Regions from separate parts of the Stenotrophomonas sp. a6 genome, predicted to be linked through region 1. Evidence: riboswitches for the same ligand, from Rfam matches in the RefSeq annotation. Region 1 holds a riboswitch; the other holds the start of a gene.
What was found. A riboswitch is a leader RNA that binds a small molecule or an ion and turns the genes downstream of it on or off. The one in region 1 is predicted to bind glycine.
Positions count from the first base shown of each region.

Region 1 (8,864 bases):
GTTCGCGCGGGTAGGCGTGGGTCCACTCGCTGGCGGTCACCGCGGTGGCGGTGTGCGGCGCGTTCTTCAGCGGGTTGTCCTCGCGGTCCAGCCGGCCGTCTTCGATCGCGGTGATCTCCTCGCGGATCTGGATCATCGCGTCGATGAAGCGGTCCAGCTCGTGTAGCGATTCGCTCTCGGTCGGTTCGACCATCAGCGTGCCGGCCACCGGGAAGCTCAGGGTCGGGGCGTGGAAGCCGAAGTCGATCAGGCGCTTGGCGACGTCCTCGGCGCCGATGCCGCTGGTCTTCTCCAGCGGGCGTACGTCGAGGATGCACTCGTGTGCCACCAGGCCGTTGCGGCCGGTGTACAGGGTCTTGAAGTGCGGGGCCAGGCGCTTGGCGATGTAGTTGGCGTTGAGCTGCGCGACCTGGGTGGCCTTGCGCAGGCCTTCGCGGCCCATCATCGCGATGTACATCCAGCTGATCGGCAGGATCGAGGCGCTGCCGAAGCTGGCGGCGCTGACCATGCCGACCGGGCCGTTGTCACCCAGCTTGCCCGGCAGGAACGGGGCCAGGTGTTCCTTGACCGCGCACGGGCCGACGCCCGGGCCGCCGCCGCCGTGCGGGATGCAGAAGGTCTTGTGCAGGTTCAGGTGCGAAACGTCCGAACCCCATTTGCCGGGCTTGGCCACGCCGACCAGGGCGTTCATGTTGGCGCCGTCGGTGTACACCTGGCCGCCGTGCTGGTGGATGATCTCGCAGATCTCGACCACCTCTTCCTCGAACACGCCGTGCGTGGACGGGTAGGTCATCATGATCGCGGCCAGGCGGTCGCTGTACTTCTCGGCGTTGAGGCGGATGTCTTCCACATCGACGTTGCCGTTGGCATCGGTCTTGGTGACCACCACCTTCATGCCGCACATCTGCGCCGAGGCCGGGTTGGTGCCGTGCGCCGAATCCGGGATCAGGCAGATGTCGCGGTGGCCTTCGCCGCGCGAGCGGTGGTAGGCGCGGATCGCCAGCAGGCCGGCGTACTCGCCCTGTGCGCCGGAGTTCGGCTGCAGGCTGACCGCGTCGTAGCCGGTGCATTCGACCAGCATCGCTTCCAGCGTGTCGATCAGTTCCTTGTAGCCCAGCGCCTGGTCGGCCGGCACCAGCGGGTGGATCTGCGAGAACTCCGGCCAGGTCACCGGGATCATCTCGGCGGTGGCGTTGAGCTTCATGGTGCACGAACCCAGCGGGATCATCGTGCGGTCCATCGCCAGGTCCTTGTCGGCCAGCGAACGCAGGTAACGCAGCAGTTCGTGCTCGCTGTGGTGGGTGTTGAACACCGGGTGGGTCAGGAACGCGGACTGGCGCAGCAGGCCGGCCGGCAGCGCGTCGGCGGTGCTGGCATCCAGCGCGTCGACGTCCAGCGAGGCACCGAACACCGCAGCCACGGCGACGATGTCGGCGCGGGTGGTGGTCTCGTCCAGGCTGATGCCGACCGAGTCGCTGTCGATCGCGCGCAGGTTGTAACCGGCGGCGCGTGCCTTGGCATGGATTTCATCGGCATGCACGCCGGTGACGTGCAGGGTGTCGAAGAAGTCGCCACCGACCTGCACGCCGGCATTGCGCAGCGCTGCGGCCAGGATCGAGGCCAGGCGGTGCGTGCGGCGGGCAATGCGGGTCAGGCCTTCCGGGCCGTGGTAAACGGCGTACATCGAGGCCATCACCGCCAGCAGCACCTGCGCGGTACAGATGTTGGAGGTGGCCTTCTCGCGGCGGATGTGCTGTTCGCGGGTCTGCAGGGTCAGGCGGTAGGCCGGGTTGCCCTGGGCATCGATCGAAACGCCGATCAGGCGGCCCGGCATCGAGCGCTTGTAGGCGTCACGGCAGGCCATGAAGGCGGCGTGCGGGCCACCGAAGCCGAACGGCACGCCGAAACGCTGGCTGTTGCCGACCACGATGTCCGCGCCCCATTCGCCCGGGGCAGCCAGCAGGGTCAGGGCCAGCAGGTCGGTGGCCACGGCCACCAGGCCGCCGCGTGCGTGCACGGCATCGACCAGCGCCTTGTAGTCGCCGACCTGGCCGAAGGTGTCCGGATACTGCAGCAGCAGGCCGAACGCTTCCGCTTCCAGTGCTTCGGCCGGGGTGCCGACGCGCAGCACGATGCCCATGGGCTCGGCGCGGGTACGCAGCAGTTCCAGGGTCTGCGGGTGCACGGCGTCGTGCACGAAGAAGGTGTCCGACTTCGACTTGGCCGAACGCTTGGCCAGGGTCATCGCTTCGGCGGCGGCGGTGGCTTCGTCCAGCAGCGAGGCGTTGGCGATTTCCATGCCGGTCAGGTCGGCGCACAGGGTCTGGAAGTTGATCAGCGCTTCCATGCGGCCCTGCGAGATTTCCGCCTGGTACGGGGTGTAGGCGGTGTACCACGCCGGGTTTTCCAGGATGTTGCGCAGGATCACGTTCGGCGTGTGGGTACCGTAGTAACCCTGGCCGATGAAGCTGCGCAGCACGGTGTTCTTGTCGGCGATCGCACGGATCTTCGCCAGTGCCTGCACTTCGGTCATCGACTCCGGCAGTGCCAGCGGTGCCGGCGACTTGATCTTGGCCGGCACGATGGCGTCGGTCATCGCATCCAGCGACGCGTGGCCGACGACGTCGAGCATCTGCGCGATCTCGGCGTCGTTGGGGCCGATGTGGCGCTCGACGAACGCGTTGTGGTGCTCGAGCTCACGCAGGGAAGGGGTGTTCTGGGACATGGCGAAGGATCCGTCAGGAAAGGGCACACGCACGGGCACAAGCCGCCGGTCGGCGGTCTGCGGGGCGCCCCTCTGTCCTTTTGCCTGAGAGTTTAAAAGCGCGGCGGACCGCAGCTTCGTGCCCCTTCGGCGCCGGATCGAACCGGTCTCTCCAGAGTTGTGTTACGGGTGGTATCGGGCCTGAGCGATTACGGGCGTTGCGCCTTCGGCAGCGGTGTTCCGCTTCTCCCACCGTGTTGCCCGCCGATTATAGCCCGTTGCGGGCGCGGCGGCCGCCTTCGGACCTGGCGGCCGCGCCTGAATGGCCGATGGCCCGTCCGTGCGTTTTGTGCACTGCTGCATGGCATCAGGCGCATTCCCCACCTATGATGGGCGGATACCCGAATTCATCTGGCGCCGTCCCTGCTGCAGGGGACCGGCGCCCGCCGTGCGTGCCGCGCATGGCCCTGCCGGACGCCTTTCCCATGACCGCCGCTGTTGCTCCCTCCACCCGCCGCATGGCCCTGCTGCTCGCCGGCCTGGCCATGTTCGGTCCGTTCTCGATCGACACCATCTTCCCCGCGTTCCCGCAGCTGGCCCAGCGCCTGGCGGTGGACGAGGTGGCGGTGCAGCAGACCATCAGCGTGTACCTGCTGTTCTACGGCCTGATGAGCCTTGCGCACGGCCCGCTGTCCGATGCCTGGGGCCGCAAGCGGGTGATCCTCGGTGGCCTGGTGGTGTTCGTCGGCGCTTCGGTCGGCTGCGCGCTGTCCACCGACCTGACCACGCTGCTGGCGTTCCGCGCGCTGCAGGGCCTGTCAGCGGGCGTCGGCATGATCGTCGGCCGCGCGGTGATCCGCGACCTGTACCACGGCCACGACGCGCAGCGCCTGATGAGCCAGGTGTCGATGCTGTTCGGCATCGCTCCGGCCATCGCACCGATCATCGGCGGCTGGATCCTGCTCAGCGGCGCCGGCTGGCCACTGATTTTCTGGTTCCTGGTGGTGTTTGCGCTGCTCCTGCTGGCGGCCACTGCACGCTACCTGCCGGAAACCCATCCGGTGGAGGCACGGGTGCCGTTGTCGCCGCGCGTGCTGCTGCGTGATTACGTGCGCATCGGTTTCAACCCGCGGTTCCTGCGCCTGGCGCTGGCCGGCAGCATCGGTTTCGGCGGCATTTTCCTGTACATCTCCTCGGCGCCGGTGTTCGTGATGCAGCACCTGCATCTGGGCGAGGGTGGTTTTGCCTGGCTGTTCATCCCCACCATCGGCGGCATGACCACCGGCTCGTTCCTGTCCGGGCGCATGGCCGGGCACACCACGCCCACCCGCCAGGTGTCCATTGGTTTCGGCCTGTGTGCGCTGTCGGTGCTGCTGAATGTCGGCTACGTGGCGCTGTCGCCGCAGTTCGTGCTGCCGTGGGCGGTGCTGCCGATCTTCCTGGGCGGCATGGGCATGGCATTGATCTTCCCGATCCTGGCGCTGGCGGTGCTGGACATGTACCCGCACCAGCGCGGCCTGGCCTCGTCGCTGCAGGCCTTCGTGCAACTGATGATCAGCACGGTGGTGGCCGGCGTGGTGTCGCCGCTGCTCAGCGCCAGCCCGCTGCACCTGGCGCTGGGGCAGGCCGCGTTCTTCGCCGCCGGCTTCGTGTTCTGGTACTGGGAACACCAGCGTGAACGCGCGGCACAGGCGGCCTGCACGGGCCATTGAGCAGCGCGCAGGGGTAGGGCCGGCCGCTTTGCCCGCAACGCTTGCGAAGAGGAACGACCGGACTAGGCTGGGCACTCCAGCCAGCCGGTGCGTGGATGCACGACAGCCAGCCAATCCGATGTCGTTGCATGAGGTTCCCCATGGCTGCGCAGCAGACCTACCGCCTGTTCGAGGTGGCGCTGAAGGAGCGCCGCGTTCTTTCCCCTTCCCTGGACCGCATGGTGTTCACCGGTGCCGACGTGGCGCGGATGAAGACCGAAGGCCCTGACCAGCGCATCAAGGTGTTCTTCCCCTTGCCCGGCCAGGAGGTGCCGCAGGTCCCCAGCGGTGAAGACTGGTACCCACGCTACCGGGCCCTGCCGGATGACAAGCGCCCGCCGATGCGTACCTACACCATCCGCCAGTTGCGCGCCGAGCAGGGCGAGGTCGACGTCGATTTCGTCATCCATGGCGAAACCGGCCCCGCCTCGCGCTGGGCCATGCACGCCCGCCCTGGCGACCGCGTGGTGCTGCTGGCCCCGGACGCCGACTGTGCCGGGAGCAGCGAGGGCTGGGAGTGGAAGCCACCGGCCGGTGTCGGCCAGGTGCTGCTGGTGGCCGATGAAACCGCGTTGCCTGCGGTGGCCGGCATCCTCGAGGAACTGGCGGCCATGGTCGACCCACCGCGCACGCTGGCGCTGCTGGAGGTGGCGCAGGCCGGTGATGCGGTGCACCTGAAGGCGCCCTCCAGCGCCGAGCTGGTCTGGCTGCCGCGCGGGCAGGCCGCCTACGGACAGCGGTTGCTGCAGGCGGTCCAGGCGCGGTTGGCAGGGACCTCGGGCGTGGCTGCCGGCGATGCGCTGGAGGAGATCGACGTCGATACGCAGATCCTCTGGGAGCAGGCCGATACCCGGGTGGCCGGGCCGCTGTACGCCTGGGTGGCGGGCGAGGCGGGGGCCGTGATGGCGATCCGTCGCCATCTGGTGCGCGATTGCGGGCTGGACCGCCGCGCGATCACCTTCATGGGCTACTGGCGGCACGGCAAAGTGCTGGACTGAGGGGTGTGAAGCGGTGCTGCGGGCGGGGTGCGCTATCCTTGCGCCCCCCTTTTCGCAGCGGTACCGCACCATGTCCACCAGCTCCAAGACCCGCCGCGACCAGCGCCGTCGCCAGGAAAAGCAGGCCGCCAACAAGGCCGCCGCGCAGGCCTCGCCGGTGGAGCCGCATGCGGAACTGCGCGATGCACAGCGCACCCTGCTGGCCGGTGTCGTGCGCCGCGACGGCGAATGGGTGCTGGGCATGGATGGCCGCATCGCGGGCCACAGCGAGAGCGCTGCGCAGGTGCTGGCGCTGATCATGCAGGCCGGTGAACTGCACGAGCGCAACGGCACGCCGGTGCGCCTGATGTACTCCGATGCGCTGCGCGATGCCGCACAGGCCGAAGCCAGGGAGAAGGGCCAGACCTTCGAGGAATTCAAGGCCGAGCTGGCCGCAGCGATGGCCGCGAAGAAGAACAGCTGACCGCTGTTGCGGTAGAGCCGGCCGCTGGCCGGCTGCCAGACGGATTTCCACCGTGCAGTTGCCGGCCAGCGGCCGGCACTACCAAAAAGGGACGGATCCTTTCGGATCCGCCCCTTTTTTCATTTCGCCGCCGGGGCCGCGTTGGCCTGCCAGCCGCAGATCTGGCCTTTGACTGCTGTTTCGGTAGAGCCGGCCGCTGGCCGGCTGCCCGTTGGGTCTTCATCGCGTAGTTGCCGGCCAGCGGCCGGCACTACCGGAAAGGGGCGGATCCTTTCGGACCCGCCCCTTTTTTCATTTCGCCGCCGGGGCCGCGTTGGCCTGCCAGCCGCACATCTGGCCTTTGACTGCTGTTGCGGTAGAGCCGGCCGCTGGCCGACTGCCCGTTGGGTCTTCATCGCGTAGTTGCCGGCCAGCGGCCGGCACTACCAGAAAGGGACGGATTCTCGCGGACCCGCCCCTTTTTTCATTTTGCCGCCGGGGCCGCGTTGGCCTGCCAGCCGCACATCTGGCCTTTGACTGCTGTTTCGGTAGAGCCGGCCGCTGGCCGGCTGCCCGTTGGGTCTTCATCGCGTAGTTGCCGGCCAGCGGCCGGCACTACCGGAAAGGGGCGGATCCTCGCGGACCCGCCCCTTTTTCATTTTGCCGCCGGGGCCGCGTTGGCCTGCCAGCCGCACATCTGGCCTTCGTTCTGCTGCTTCAGCCACTCGTTGACCGGGGTGAAGTACTCGATCATCGGGCCGGCATCGAGCTTGTCGGTACCGGTCAGCTCCTTCAGCGTGGCCTGCCACGGCTGGCTGGCACCCTTGCTCAGCATCGCCCAGTACTTCTGGCCGGCTTCCTTGTTGCCGTAGAAGGTGCACTCATGCAGCGGGCCCTTGTAGCCGGACGCGTCGCACAGGCCCTTGTAGAACTGGAACTGCAGGATGCGCGCCAGGAAGTAGCGGGTGTACGGAGTGTTGCCCGGCACGTGGTACTTCGCGCCCGGATCGAAGAACTCTTCGCCACGGGTGCTGGCCGGCGCCACGCCCTGGTACTTGGCCTTCAGGTCCCACCACGCCTTGTTGTAGTTGTCGGCAGTAATCGAGCCATCGAACACGCCCCAGCGCCAGCGGTCGATCATCAGCCCGAACGGCAGGAACGACACGCCTGACAGCGCCATGCGCATCTGGTTGTTGATGACCGCCTCGCGGCTTTCGGTCGGCGCATCGACCAGGCCGATCGAGCTGAGGTACTTGGGCGTCATCGCCAGCACGATGGTGTCGCCGATCGCTTCATGGAAGCCATCGTTGGCACCGCCCTGGAACAGCGGTGGCAGCGGGTTGTAGGCCAGGTCGTAATAGATGTGGCCCAGCTCGTGGTAGATGGTGGTGAAGTTCTCTTCGTTCGGCTTGATGCACATCTTGGTGCGCACGTCGCCTTCCATGTTCATGTCCCAGGCGCTGGCGTGGCAGACCACGTCGCGGTCGTCAGGCTTGATGAACTGGGTTTTTTCCCAGTAGGACTGCGGCAGCGACGGCATGCCCAGCGACACGTAGAAGTCCTGCGCGCGCTCGGTCATCTGCTTGGCGGTACGCAGTTCGGCCTCGCGCTGCGCCTTGTACTGCGCGGCCACGTTCGCATCCTTGCCGGCCTTGGCCAGCGCCGCGCTCAGGTTGGTCTGGTACTGCTTTTCCAGCGCCGCGGTGATGTCCAGGCTGCCGGCGCCCGGGTACGGTTCCAGCTGGTCCCACAGGTTCGACCAGTCCTGCTGCCACATGTTGCCCAGCAGGTGCGCGGCGATCAGGCCATTCCCCACTTCGGCCTTGTCCTTGCCATAGGTCTTGTCCAGCTTGCCGCGCGCGTAGCAGTGCAGCTGCTCGTACATCGGCTTGACCTGTTCCCACAGGCGGTCGGTTTCCGGGCCGATCTGCTCCGGCGGCATGTCGTAGCCGCTGCGCCACATCTGGCCGGCATCGGTGAAACCCATGCCCTTGGCGCCTTCGTTCACCAGGCCGACGAACTTCTGGTAGTCGCCGCGCATGCTCTTGGTGGTGCTGTGCCAGCCCTGCCAGGCGTCAAGCTGATTGTCGTAGTCGCGGCTGCGCGCCAGTACCTGTTCCAGCTCGCCCAGCTGGCGGCAGGAGTTCGGATCGTTGGCGTCGGTGCAGTACTTGCCGGCGCCGTAGCTGCCTTCCATGCGGGTGGCGATCTGGGTCAGCTCGGCCAGCTTGGCCGGATCGCGCGGCGCCGGCATCGAGGACATCAGTTTCAGCAGGTGGATCGCACGCTTGCTGTCCTCGCTCATCGGCTTGCCATCGAATTTGGCGGCCTGTTCGATCCAGCTGTTGAGCTGGGTCAGCGAGCGCTCGTTGGCCTTGGCCGCGATGCGTTCGGAATCACTGTTGATGTAGGTGGAAGACAGCCACTGCGCCGAGGTCATCTCCGGGTAGGCGGCCTTGAATTCGGCATTGATGCGGGCCACGAACTGGTCGGCGGTTTCGCCGGCCGGGGCGCTGCTGCTGGCGGTATCGGTGCCTGGGGCAGCTTCCTTCTTGCAGGCGGCCAGGGCCAGCGTGGCGGCGGCGATTGCCGAGGCCAGCAGGAGATGACGGTGTTTCACGGGCGGTCCTTGGGTGGTGAACGACGGCCGAAGGCTAGTGGGCCGTCGCTGCCACCGCAAGTGGCGGAAGTCGGTAGGGTTCGGCAGGGCTGCGCCCTGCACCCGCAGAAGCAACGGCAACGGCCAAAGCAACAGCAGAAGCGGGCTATCCGTGGGATGGCGGGGCGGTGTGGGCTTGCAGGACACGCCGTAAACCCATCCATGGGGGCTCGATGGCGCCATCCATGGCGCCAACGGTCCTGCAAGCCCACACCGCCCCACCTCTGACAGATCGCGGCGGCCGTTGGTGGGTGTCGACCTTGGTCGACACATCTGTCAGATATCGACAATCAAAATGGGGTCGGATCCG
Region 1 covers NZ_CP133161.1:3,276,008-3,284,871, reverse strand. The annotation lists gene gcvP (aminomethyl-transferring glycine dehydrogenase) at 1-2,725, opposite strand, end outside; glycine riboswitch at 2,788-2,890, opposite strand; gene Q9Q79_RS15185 (multidrug effflux MFS transporter) at 3,190-4,416, shown strand; gene Q9Q79_RS15180 (siderophore-interacting protein) at 4,557-5,453, shown strand; gene Q9Q79_RS15175 (hypothetical protein) at 5,524-5,916, shown strand; gene Q9Q79_RS15170 (M2 family metallopeptidase) at 6,551-8,515, opposite strand.

Region 2 (8,864 bases), 680 kb from region 1:
ACCTTGCGGACGTTGCTGGAATTGCGACGGCCCCAGATCTTCAACATGCGGGTATTCCTTGCTGGCAATGCGAGCGGCAACGATACCCCTGATCGGGCGGGGTGTGTGCATATCGGATACGGGATCTGGCGTCTGGGAATTGCCGGCCAGCGGCCGGCACTACCGGTTCCTCGCTGGCCAGCGGCCGGCATTACCGGTTCTTTTTCGGCAGCGCGCGCACGTAGGACGACTTGCCATCCTTCTTCAGTTCGAACAGGCCGATCGCTGCCAGCAGATCGCTGAGCTTGCCGTAGCCGTAGTTGCGCGGGTCGAACGACGCCTGGTTGCCGATCTGGCTGCCGACCGGGCCGAGGTGCGACCAGCCATCCTCGCCCTCGGCCGCGGACACCGCGCGGCGCAGCATCTTCACCAGCCGCGTGTCGCTGCGCATTTCCGCACCGCTCTTGCGCGGGCGCGCATCGTCGTTGGCCACCGGCTCGTTCGAGGCCTGTTCGCTGGATGCCTGTTCGGTATCCGGCACGCTGGCGTGGGTCTGGCCCAGTGCTTCCAGGTAGGTGAATTTCGAGCACGCGTTGACGAACGGCTCGGGTGTTTTCTTCTCGCCGAAACCGTACACCTTCACGCCATCGGTCAGCAGGCGCATCACCATCGGGGTGAAGTCCGCATCGCTGGAGACGATGGCAAAGCCATCCAGGTTGCGCGCGTACAGCAGGTCCATGGCATCGATCACCATCGCCATGTCCGAGGCATTCTTGCCCTTGCTGTAGGCGAACTGCTGGATGGGACGGATCGCATACTCATGCAGCACCGCTTCCCACCCCTTCAGTCGCGGGCTCTTCCAGTTGCCATAGGCGCGGCGCACGTTGGCCACCCCATAGCGGGCCACTTCGGCCAACACCTCGTCGATCTTCGAGGCCGGCGCATTGTCGGCGTCGATCAACAGGGCGATGCGCTTTTCCGGTTCGCTCATGGACTCCTCGCGGGCGGTTGCCTGAACCCGAGTATCGCCGATCCACGCGGGCGCTGACGTGACAGGCGGCCGCCGTGCGAAGATGCCAGGCGCTTCCCCCAATGCCCCCACTGGAGTGAGTCGATGAGTCGCGAGCGCGTTCCCCACCTGGTTGTTGTCGGCGGCGGTTTTGCCGGTCTCTGGGCCACCCGTGCCCTGGCCCGCGAGCGCATACGCATCACCCTGGTCGACCGCCGCAACCATCATCTGTTCCAGCCGCTGCTGTACCAGGTGGCCACCGCCGGCCTGTCCGCGCCGGATATCGCTGCACCACTGCGCCATATCCTCGGCCACCAGCGCAACGTGGAAGTCCGCCTCGGCGAAGTGGTCGCCATCGACAAGCAGTCCCGGCAGATCCGCATGGCCGATGGCAGCACGCTGGACTACGACAGCCTGCTGCTGGCCACCGGCGCCACCCACGCCTACTTCGGCAACGACCAGTGGGCCGATGATGCGCCCGGCCTGAAGACGCTGGACGATGCGATCGCGCTGCGCCGCAAGCTGCTGCTGGCGTTCGAGCGCGCCGAGGCGGAACCGGACCCGGCGAAGAAGGCCGCATGGCTGAGCTTCGCGGTGGTCGGTGGCGGTCCCACCGGTGTTGAACTGGCCGGCACCCTGGCCGAGATCGCGCGGCATACGTTGCGCAACGAATTCCGCCACATCGACCCGGCCAGCGCCAAGGTGCGGCTGGTCGAGGCCGGCCCGCGCGTGCTGTCCTCGTTCCCGGAAGTACTTTCGCTGAAAGCACGCCGCCAGCTGGAAAAGCTGGGCGTGGAAGTGCTGACCGGTACCCCGGTGAGCGACATCGACAGCCAGGGCTTCACGCTCGGTGACCAGTTCGTACCGGCCCGCACCGTGGTCTGGGCCGCCGGCGTGGCCGCTTCACCGCTGGCGCGCACGCTGGACGTGCCGCTGGACCGCGCCGGCCGCGTGCCGGTGCAACCGGACCTGACCCTGCCCGATCACCCGGAGCTGTTCGTGGCCGGTGACCTGGCCGCACTGAGCCAGGCCGACGGCAAGCCGGTACCCGGCGTGGCACCCGCTGCCAAGCAGATGGGCAAATACGTGGCCGAGGTGATCCGCGCACGCCTGCACGGCAAGCCCGAGCCCGGCCCGTTCAAGTACGCCGACTACGGCAACCTGGCCACCATCGGTCGCATGGCCGCGATCGTGCACCTGGGGCGGCTGCAGCTGTCGGGCGTGCTGGCCTGGTGGTTCTGGCTGGCCGCGCACGTGTTCTTCCTGATCGGCTTCCGCAACCGCATCGTGGTGCTGCTGAACTGGGCCGTGGCGTACTGGAGCTACCAGCGCAGCGCACGCATCATCTTCGGCGATGACCAGGAAGACCGGCGACCGAGGCGGTAGTGCCCGCCGCTGGCCGGCTGCCACGCGGTCCGATCCCTTTCCGCAGGAAAGGGCTCTGACTCCGTCAACATCATCCATGCATGGCGTGGATCTACCGCTTCATCGGGCCGCCGGGCGCCCGCCGTTTCGACCATGCGCGGCAGAAGTCCTCCTTCCTTGCGGTGTCGGCAATCTGCGCGGCACTCCAGTTGCGGGTAATCCAGATCGTCAGTGCCGTGCTGCTCAGATGCCAGCGCAGCATGTCGTGCCGTGGCTGCCGCCAAAGATGGCGGCGGGCAATCCAGAACGCCTCCCGTTCCACCTCTGGCACCTTCTTCTTCATCGCGTCGTCGTCGAAGAACTGCGCGGCGAAACTCCAGGGATTCATCGGCTGAAATCCTGTTCGCGGTTCACTGCTGCACGCAGCCACACCACTGGGCGCACGGTCTGCTGGCTTCGGCCAACCGCCCACCAGGGCAAGCCCGAGCAGGTACAGCAGGCCAGGCAGCAGTGCGATGCCGGCGGCCAGTACGACGACGGAGACCCATGCCTTACCGGCGGCACGCATCGTGCTCACTTCGCCTTCGGTTTCGGGTACCACAACGCGTTGACGATGACCCAGCGCTGGTCGAAGCGCCCCATGTGGAAGTAATCGACGAACCACGGCGTTTCCAATCGCACCGAGGCGGCATTGCCGGTCACGTCCAGCACCGTGCAGCGGCGGTCCCATTGATCCTTCGGGGTTTTCAGCGCGCCCTGCTTCGTCAGCGCGACCAGTTCTTCCTTCGACATGCGGCGCAGGCCCAGCCGCTCGTCGGGCGTATCGCCGAGGACCGCGCGCTTGGCCAGGTCCGGGTGCAGGGAGCGGGCGACGCGCTGCGGGTCGGCCTCCAGCTGGCCGTCGACGTAGTCATGGCAGGTGGCTTCGATGGCCGCGAGGGTGGCCGGGTCGGCAGCGGGACTGGTTGACGCGGAGAGAGCGAACAACAGGGCGACGGTGGACATCCGGGTCTCCAGCGCTGAGGGCTGGGCGATCATCGCATGGCGGCACAGAGGCATCCATGTATGCCATGGATCTACAGGGACCCAGCATCCACCGCCTGCAGCCAGGCCAGCTTGCGTTCGCGCGGCTGCTGCTTGAGCTGCCATTCGGCCCGCGAGGCGGCGGCCCGGTCCGGGTACTCGCGCACGGCCAGCACCCGCAGCGGCGGCCGGGCCCGGGTGTAGCGCGCGCCCTTGCCAGCCTGATGGGCGGCGAAACGCGCGTCCACGTCGGTGCTGATGCCGGCGTAATAGCTGCCATCGCGACATTCGAGCAGGTACAGGAACCACGGGCGGAGGGACGGGGCCATGCCCGGATTATGCCGTGCTGCACTGCAGCGGATATACTGGCGCCCGAATGCAGGAGAGAGGCGCCGCGCTGGCGCCCGCCGAAGGCGCAGGCTCCCATGATCGCTCAGGCCGGTGGGCTGGAATCCCACCAACCATGCATTCGACTCGCCGAGCTGGAGAGAGGTCACCGGGCATGCCCGGGACGATCCGCCGAAGGGGCACGCGGCCCATGCCGCTGAACTCTCAGGCAAAAGGACAGCGGGAGCGGCACCGGTCATCGTCATTCCGTCATTGCGCAGGCAATGGCGGCGTCCGCGCATGGCCGGCCCCACCGCGCCCGGAGCCTGCCCCATGTTGCTGTCCATCATCTACCTGATCGCCATTTCCGCCGAAGCCATGACCGGCGCACTTTCTGCCGGCCGCCGCCGCATGGACCTGTTCGGCGTGGTCATGATCGCCTGCGTCACCGCCCTCGGCGGTGGTTCACTGCGCGACATCCTGCTCGGCCACTACCCGCTGGGCTGGGTGAAGCATCCCGAGTACCTGGGCTTCACCGTGTGCGCGGCGCTGATCGCCACCTGGGTCGCACGCTGGATGCACCACTTCCGCCGCACCTTCCTGGTCCTCGACGGGCTGGGCCTGATCGCCTTCACCCTGATCGGCTGCTCGATCGCGCGCGAAGCCGGCCATGCGATGCCGATCGTGCTGATCGCCGGCATGCTGACCGGCGCGTTCGGCGGCGTGCTGCGCGACATCCTCTGCAACGAGGTGCCGCTGATCTTCCAGAAGGAGCTGTACGCGATCATCGCGCTGCTGACCGGCGCGGCCTACCTGTTGCTGCTGCACTGGGGCGTGGCCGACGCCACCGCGATCCTGTGCTGCCTCGGCGGCGGCTTCGCGCTGCGCCTGCTGGCGATCCACTACCGCTGGGAAATGCCGAAGTTCGTGTACCACGACGAAGTGCATTGAGGTTCGCGCGGCCGAATCCGCACCACCCCGGCGATGTACCTGGCGCTGTCGCTCATGCGCAGCGCCAGGCGCATCGCCGGTGCAGATGGGCCGGTCTCCAACTCCGACCGGCCCTGATCGCGGCCGCACCCCCGCAGGCGCTGGCCGCCATCCACACACGTGCCGCACTCAAGCGGCTTCGGACACCTTCACGTCGCGACGGGCGCGCACGGCCGCGGCCAGTCGCTCCAGCACCGTCACGGTGGTGTCCCAGTCGATGCAGCCATCGGTGATGCTCTGCCCGTAGACCAGCGGTTGGCCTTCCACCAGTTCCTGGCGACCACCGACCAGATGGCTCTCGATCATCACACCGACGATGCGCTGTTCACCGTCTTCCAACTGAACGGCGATGTCCTCGATCACCTTCGGCTGGTTGTCCGGGTTCTTCAGGCTGTTGGCATGGCTGGCGTCGATCATCAGGCGCGTCGGCAGCTTGGCCTTGGCCAGCGCCTGGCAGGCCTCGGCGATACTGCCTGCATCGTAGTTCGGCTGCTTGCCGCCGCGCAGGATCACATGGCAATCCGGGTTGCCAGTGGTCGACACGATGGCGGTGCCGCCCTGCTTGGTGACCGACAGGAAGTGATGCGGATTGGAGGCCGCACCCACCGCGTCGGCGGCGATCTTCACGTTGCCATCGGTGCCGTTCTTGAAGCCGACCGGGCACGACAGCCCCGAGGCCAGTTCGCGGTGCACCTGGCTTTCGGTGGTGCGCGCACCAATGGCGCCCCAGGCCACCAGATCGGCGATGTACTGCGGCGAGATCACGTCGAGGAACTCGACACCGGCCGGCAGGCCGAGCTTGTTGATGTCGCGCAGCAGGCCACGGGCGATGCGCAGGCCCTTGTCGATCCTGAAGCTGCCATCCAGGTCCGGGTCGTTGATCAGGCCCTTCCAGCCCACCGTGGTGCGCGGCTTCTCGAAGTACACGCGCATCACGATTTCAAGTTCCCCGGCCAGCGCGTCACGCAGCGGCTTCAGGCGCTGGGCGTACTCGATGGCGGCCTTCGGGTCGTGGATCGAGCATGGGCCAACCACCACCGCCAGGCGGTCGTCACGGCCATGCAGGATCTGGTGCAGGGCCGCGCGCGAGGCGCTGACGGTGTCGGAGGCTTCATCGTCACACGGCAGCATCGCCAGCAGCTGGGCAGGCGGTGTCAGCGGTTCGATGGTGCGGATACGCAGGTCGTCGGTGTGCGGGGGCATTGGGGGAGGTCTCCGGAACGTTGGGGGTCCCCAGCGTGGCGGCATGAAAAAAGCCGCCAGGTTCGCTGGCGGCTTTCGGGAATGCGTCTGAAGCTTTCTTCAGGGTGAGCGCAGTCCTTCCTCCGCCAGTGGCTTCGGAAAGTAATACCAGTAAAAGCGGGTGGCGGCTGCGTTCATGGGTTGTATTGATAGCACAGCTTTTGCGCAGTGCAAAATGTTTCATCCGCAACTGGGGACGCGGTTCAGCGAGATGCGCGCCAGCCCTGCCCACGCGGCGGCAACCACGCAACGTCGCTCATTTGCCATGCACTTCCACGTCCAGCAGCAGGCCCTCATGGATGTCGGCCCAGCGTTCCAGCACGCGATCCAGTTCCTGCCGGGCCTCGTCCAGCTGCTCGGGGTTGAGCAGGGAACGCGCGGTGTAAAGATCGGAAACCAAGCGCCGCAGGGCCGATTCCTGGATGGCCACCGACGGCCCCTCCAGCCCCGGCAACTGCAACGCCGGGCTGTCGCCAAGAGGGCCGAACAGCGTGACCTGGAGCGTGCTCTGCATGATCGACCTTCCTGCGGATGGAAATGGGCAATGTCCTGTTTACCGCGTCTGGGTGACAGGCGCATGTGCCACCCATGCCCAGCACCGGGATCTGCCGGCGTCTGCCGCCCCGCTACAAGGCGGCCAGGTCGGCAAGGTGCTGGGCCATGCTGTCCATCGCGCCTACCGCCTGGGTGGTGGTGAAGTACTCATGCCAGCCGGTAGCGGCAATGCCGGCCATCAACGCGTCGACCTCCTCGCGGCTTGCGCAGCGCCAGACCGCATAGAACTGCTCATCGCTGCCGTGCGGTACGCCCGAGGCAATGCGGCCCATCGCCAGCGGCGTGATGCGGACCGGATCGAACTGCTGCATGCCGGCGCCGATACGGGCGAAGAAGGCGTTCCGCTGCTCGGGCGGAAGTGTGGTCCAGGCAGGGGTGGCGGTGTAGAGCTCGATGAAGGTGTGCGACATGGTGGTTCTTCCTTGAGGGTTCGGGGGTTGCCGGCCAGCGGCCGGCACTACCGGAGCGAGCGCAGCGCGCGTTTGCGGATGTAGGCGTTGGCGTCGCTGTGGCGCTCATGCTGCCAACGCGTACACAGCTGGCGCAGCCACTGCGGCTGGGTCTTGCCGGCATCGTTGAGCCAATTTCCGACCGAATCCTGCACATAGCGTTCCGGATCGTCGGCCAGTGCTTCCAGCAGCGCGGATGCATGTTCCGGGTGCTGCTTGAACAGTGCGATGTGCGTGGCCCAGACACCGCGCGGACGCAGTGCTTCGCAGGCGAAGCGGCGCAGGTACGGCGATGTTTCCTGTGACCACGGTTGCAGGTGCTCCAGCGCCTGCAGTGGTGCGGCAACGATGTCCGTGCGTAGTGCCAGCCACGCCCATTCGCGCACACCGAAATGGGGGTCATCGGCCAGTGTGCGCATCTGCTGCAGCTTCCCTGCCAGCGTTGCGCGGGCATCGCTGCCGATCAGGTAGCAGGCCCAGCCGCGCACGGTATCGGAGCTGTGATGCTGCCAGAGCGCAGGCGCCCCCTGCCCCGCCTCACGCAGCAGTTGCGCAGCCAGGGCCATGCGCAGCGTGATGCCCTTGCCTGAGGCGTCCCGCATGCGTTGCAGCGCCTCCGGTGCAAGCGCAGGCGCCACCACTTGCAGCAGCGCGGCAAAATCCACTGCCAGGCATTCGGCCAGATGGGTAGCGGGGACGCGGCCGGTGTTGAGTGCTTGCCGGCGTTCCGCAGGAATGGCCGTGCTCATGCTGCGGATTCCCGCCCGGCGTCCGTGTGCTGCCAGACCTTGTGCAGCAGCTGTGACAGCTGCTGCTGTTCATCAGCATCCAGGCCGTTGAACAGCCCACCGATCCATTGCGTGTGCTGCTCGAACAGCGATTCGGCCAAACGCTTTCCCGATGCGGTCAACACGATCTGCAGGCGGCGGCCATCCCCGTCGTCGTTGCGACGCTGCAGCAGGCCTTCGCGCTGCAGGCCGTCGAGCAGGCCGCTGATGGTGGCGCGGGTCACGCCGGCGCGTTCGGCCAGCACATGCGGCGGCAGTGCGCCACCGGCCCCGTGCAACAGGAACAGCACGATGAAGCGACCCTCGCTGAGCGCATGCGGCGCCAGCCGCGCGGCGCAGTCTCGATCGATCGACGAGGACAGCGAGAGCAGCTGGAAACACAGGCGCAGCGGCGCGATGTTGGCGTGACCGCGTCGCTGCGCTTCCTCGATCAGGGCATGATGCTTGGCTTCGATCATCTCACGCACGTGATATGGTTAGGCGCCTAATCATACAGCCAAACAGCCGCTGCCTGTAAACCACAGCCGATATCAGGTGAACTTTCCCAGCAGCAGGCACGCAATCAGCCCGCCGCCCTCCCGGTGCAGCAGCTGCAGTTCGCCCGCGTGCCGCCTCGCCACATTGGCGGCCACTGCCAGCCCAAGTCCCGCTCCACCGGTGGTGCGACTACGAGAACGCTCGCTGCGCTGGAACGGTTGCAGCAGGCGTACTCGGTCGCCCTCGGCGATACCTGGGCCCCGATCCATCACCTCCAGCTGGACCCCTCGCTCAACCACGGCAAGCCGCAGTTCCATCGCCCCGGCATAGCGATCGGCATTGTCGATAAGGTTGTCGAACGCGCGCCGAAGCAGCAACGCGTCGCCGTGCCAGGGCAGACTGTCCGGCCCCTGGATGGAGATCTCGACACCGCGCAGCAACGCTGCCTGCACGCACTCCTCCAGCAGCGCGGCCAGATCCAGCGGGCGCATCTGCAACGGCTGCAGTTCACCGCGTGCGTAATCGAGCACCTGCTCGATCATCGTGTCCATGCGCTCGATGTCCGCCACCATCCGGGCCGCCTGTGGTGTGGGCGCGAACTCGGCGCGCAGTCGCAGGCCGGTCAATGGTGTGCGCAGGTCGTGCGCCACTGCAGCCAGC
Region 2 covers NZ_CP133161.1:3,958,473-3,967,336, forward strand. The annotation lists gene Q9Q79_RS18135 (glutathione S-transferase) at 1-47, opposite strand, end outside; gene Q9Q79_RS18140 (NYN domain-containing protein) at 191-970, opposite strand; gene Q9Q79_RS18145 (NAD(P)/FAD-dependent oxidoreductase) at 1,094-2,374, shown strand; gene Q9Q79_RS18150 (hypothetical protein) at 2,466-2,921, opposite strand; gene Q9Q79_RS18155 (nuclear transport factor 2 family protein) at 2,927-3,358, opposite strand; gene Q9Q79_RS18160 (GIY-YIG nuclease family protein) at 3,430-3,705, opposite strand; glycine riboswitch at 3,746-3,835, shown strand; glycine riboswitch at 3,849-3,952, shown strand; gene Q9Q79_RS18165 (trimeric intracellular cation channel family protein) at 4,037-4,654, shown strand; gene Q9Q79_RS18170 (3-deoxy-7-phosphoheptulonate synthase) at 4,823-5,896, opposite strand; gene Q9Q79_RS18175 (hypothetical protein) at 6,192-6,449, opposite strand; gene Q9Q79_RS18180 (DUF6616 family protein) at 6,562-6,900, opposite strand; gene Q9Q79_RS18185 (DNA alkylation repair protein) at 6,948-7,688, opposite strand; gene Q9Q79_RS18190 (MarR family transcriptional regulator) at 7,685-8,185, opposite strand; gene Q9Q79_RS18195 (HAMP domain-containing sensor histidine kinase) at 8,258-8,864, opposite strand, start outside.
Region 2: it holds a riboswitch for glycine, as region 1 does, so the genes downstream of both, Q9Q79_RS18165 (trimeric intracellular cation channel family protein) here and gcvP (aminomethyl-transferring glycine dehydrogenase) in region 1, are expected to answer to the same signal.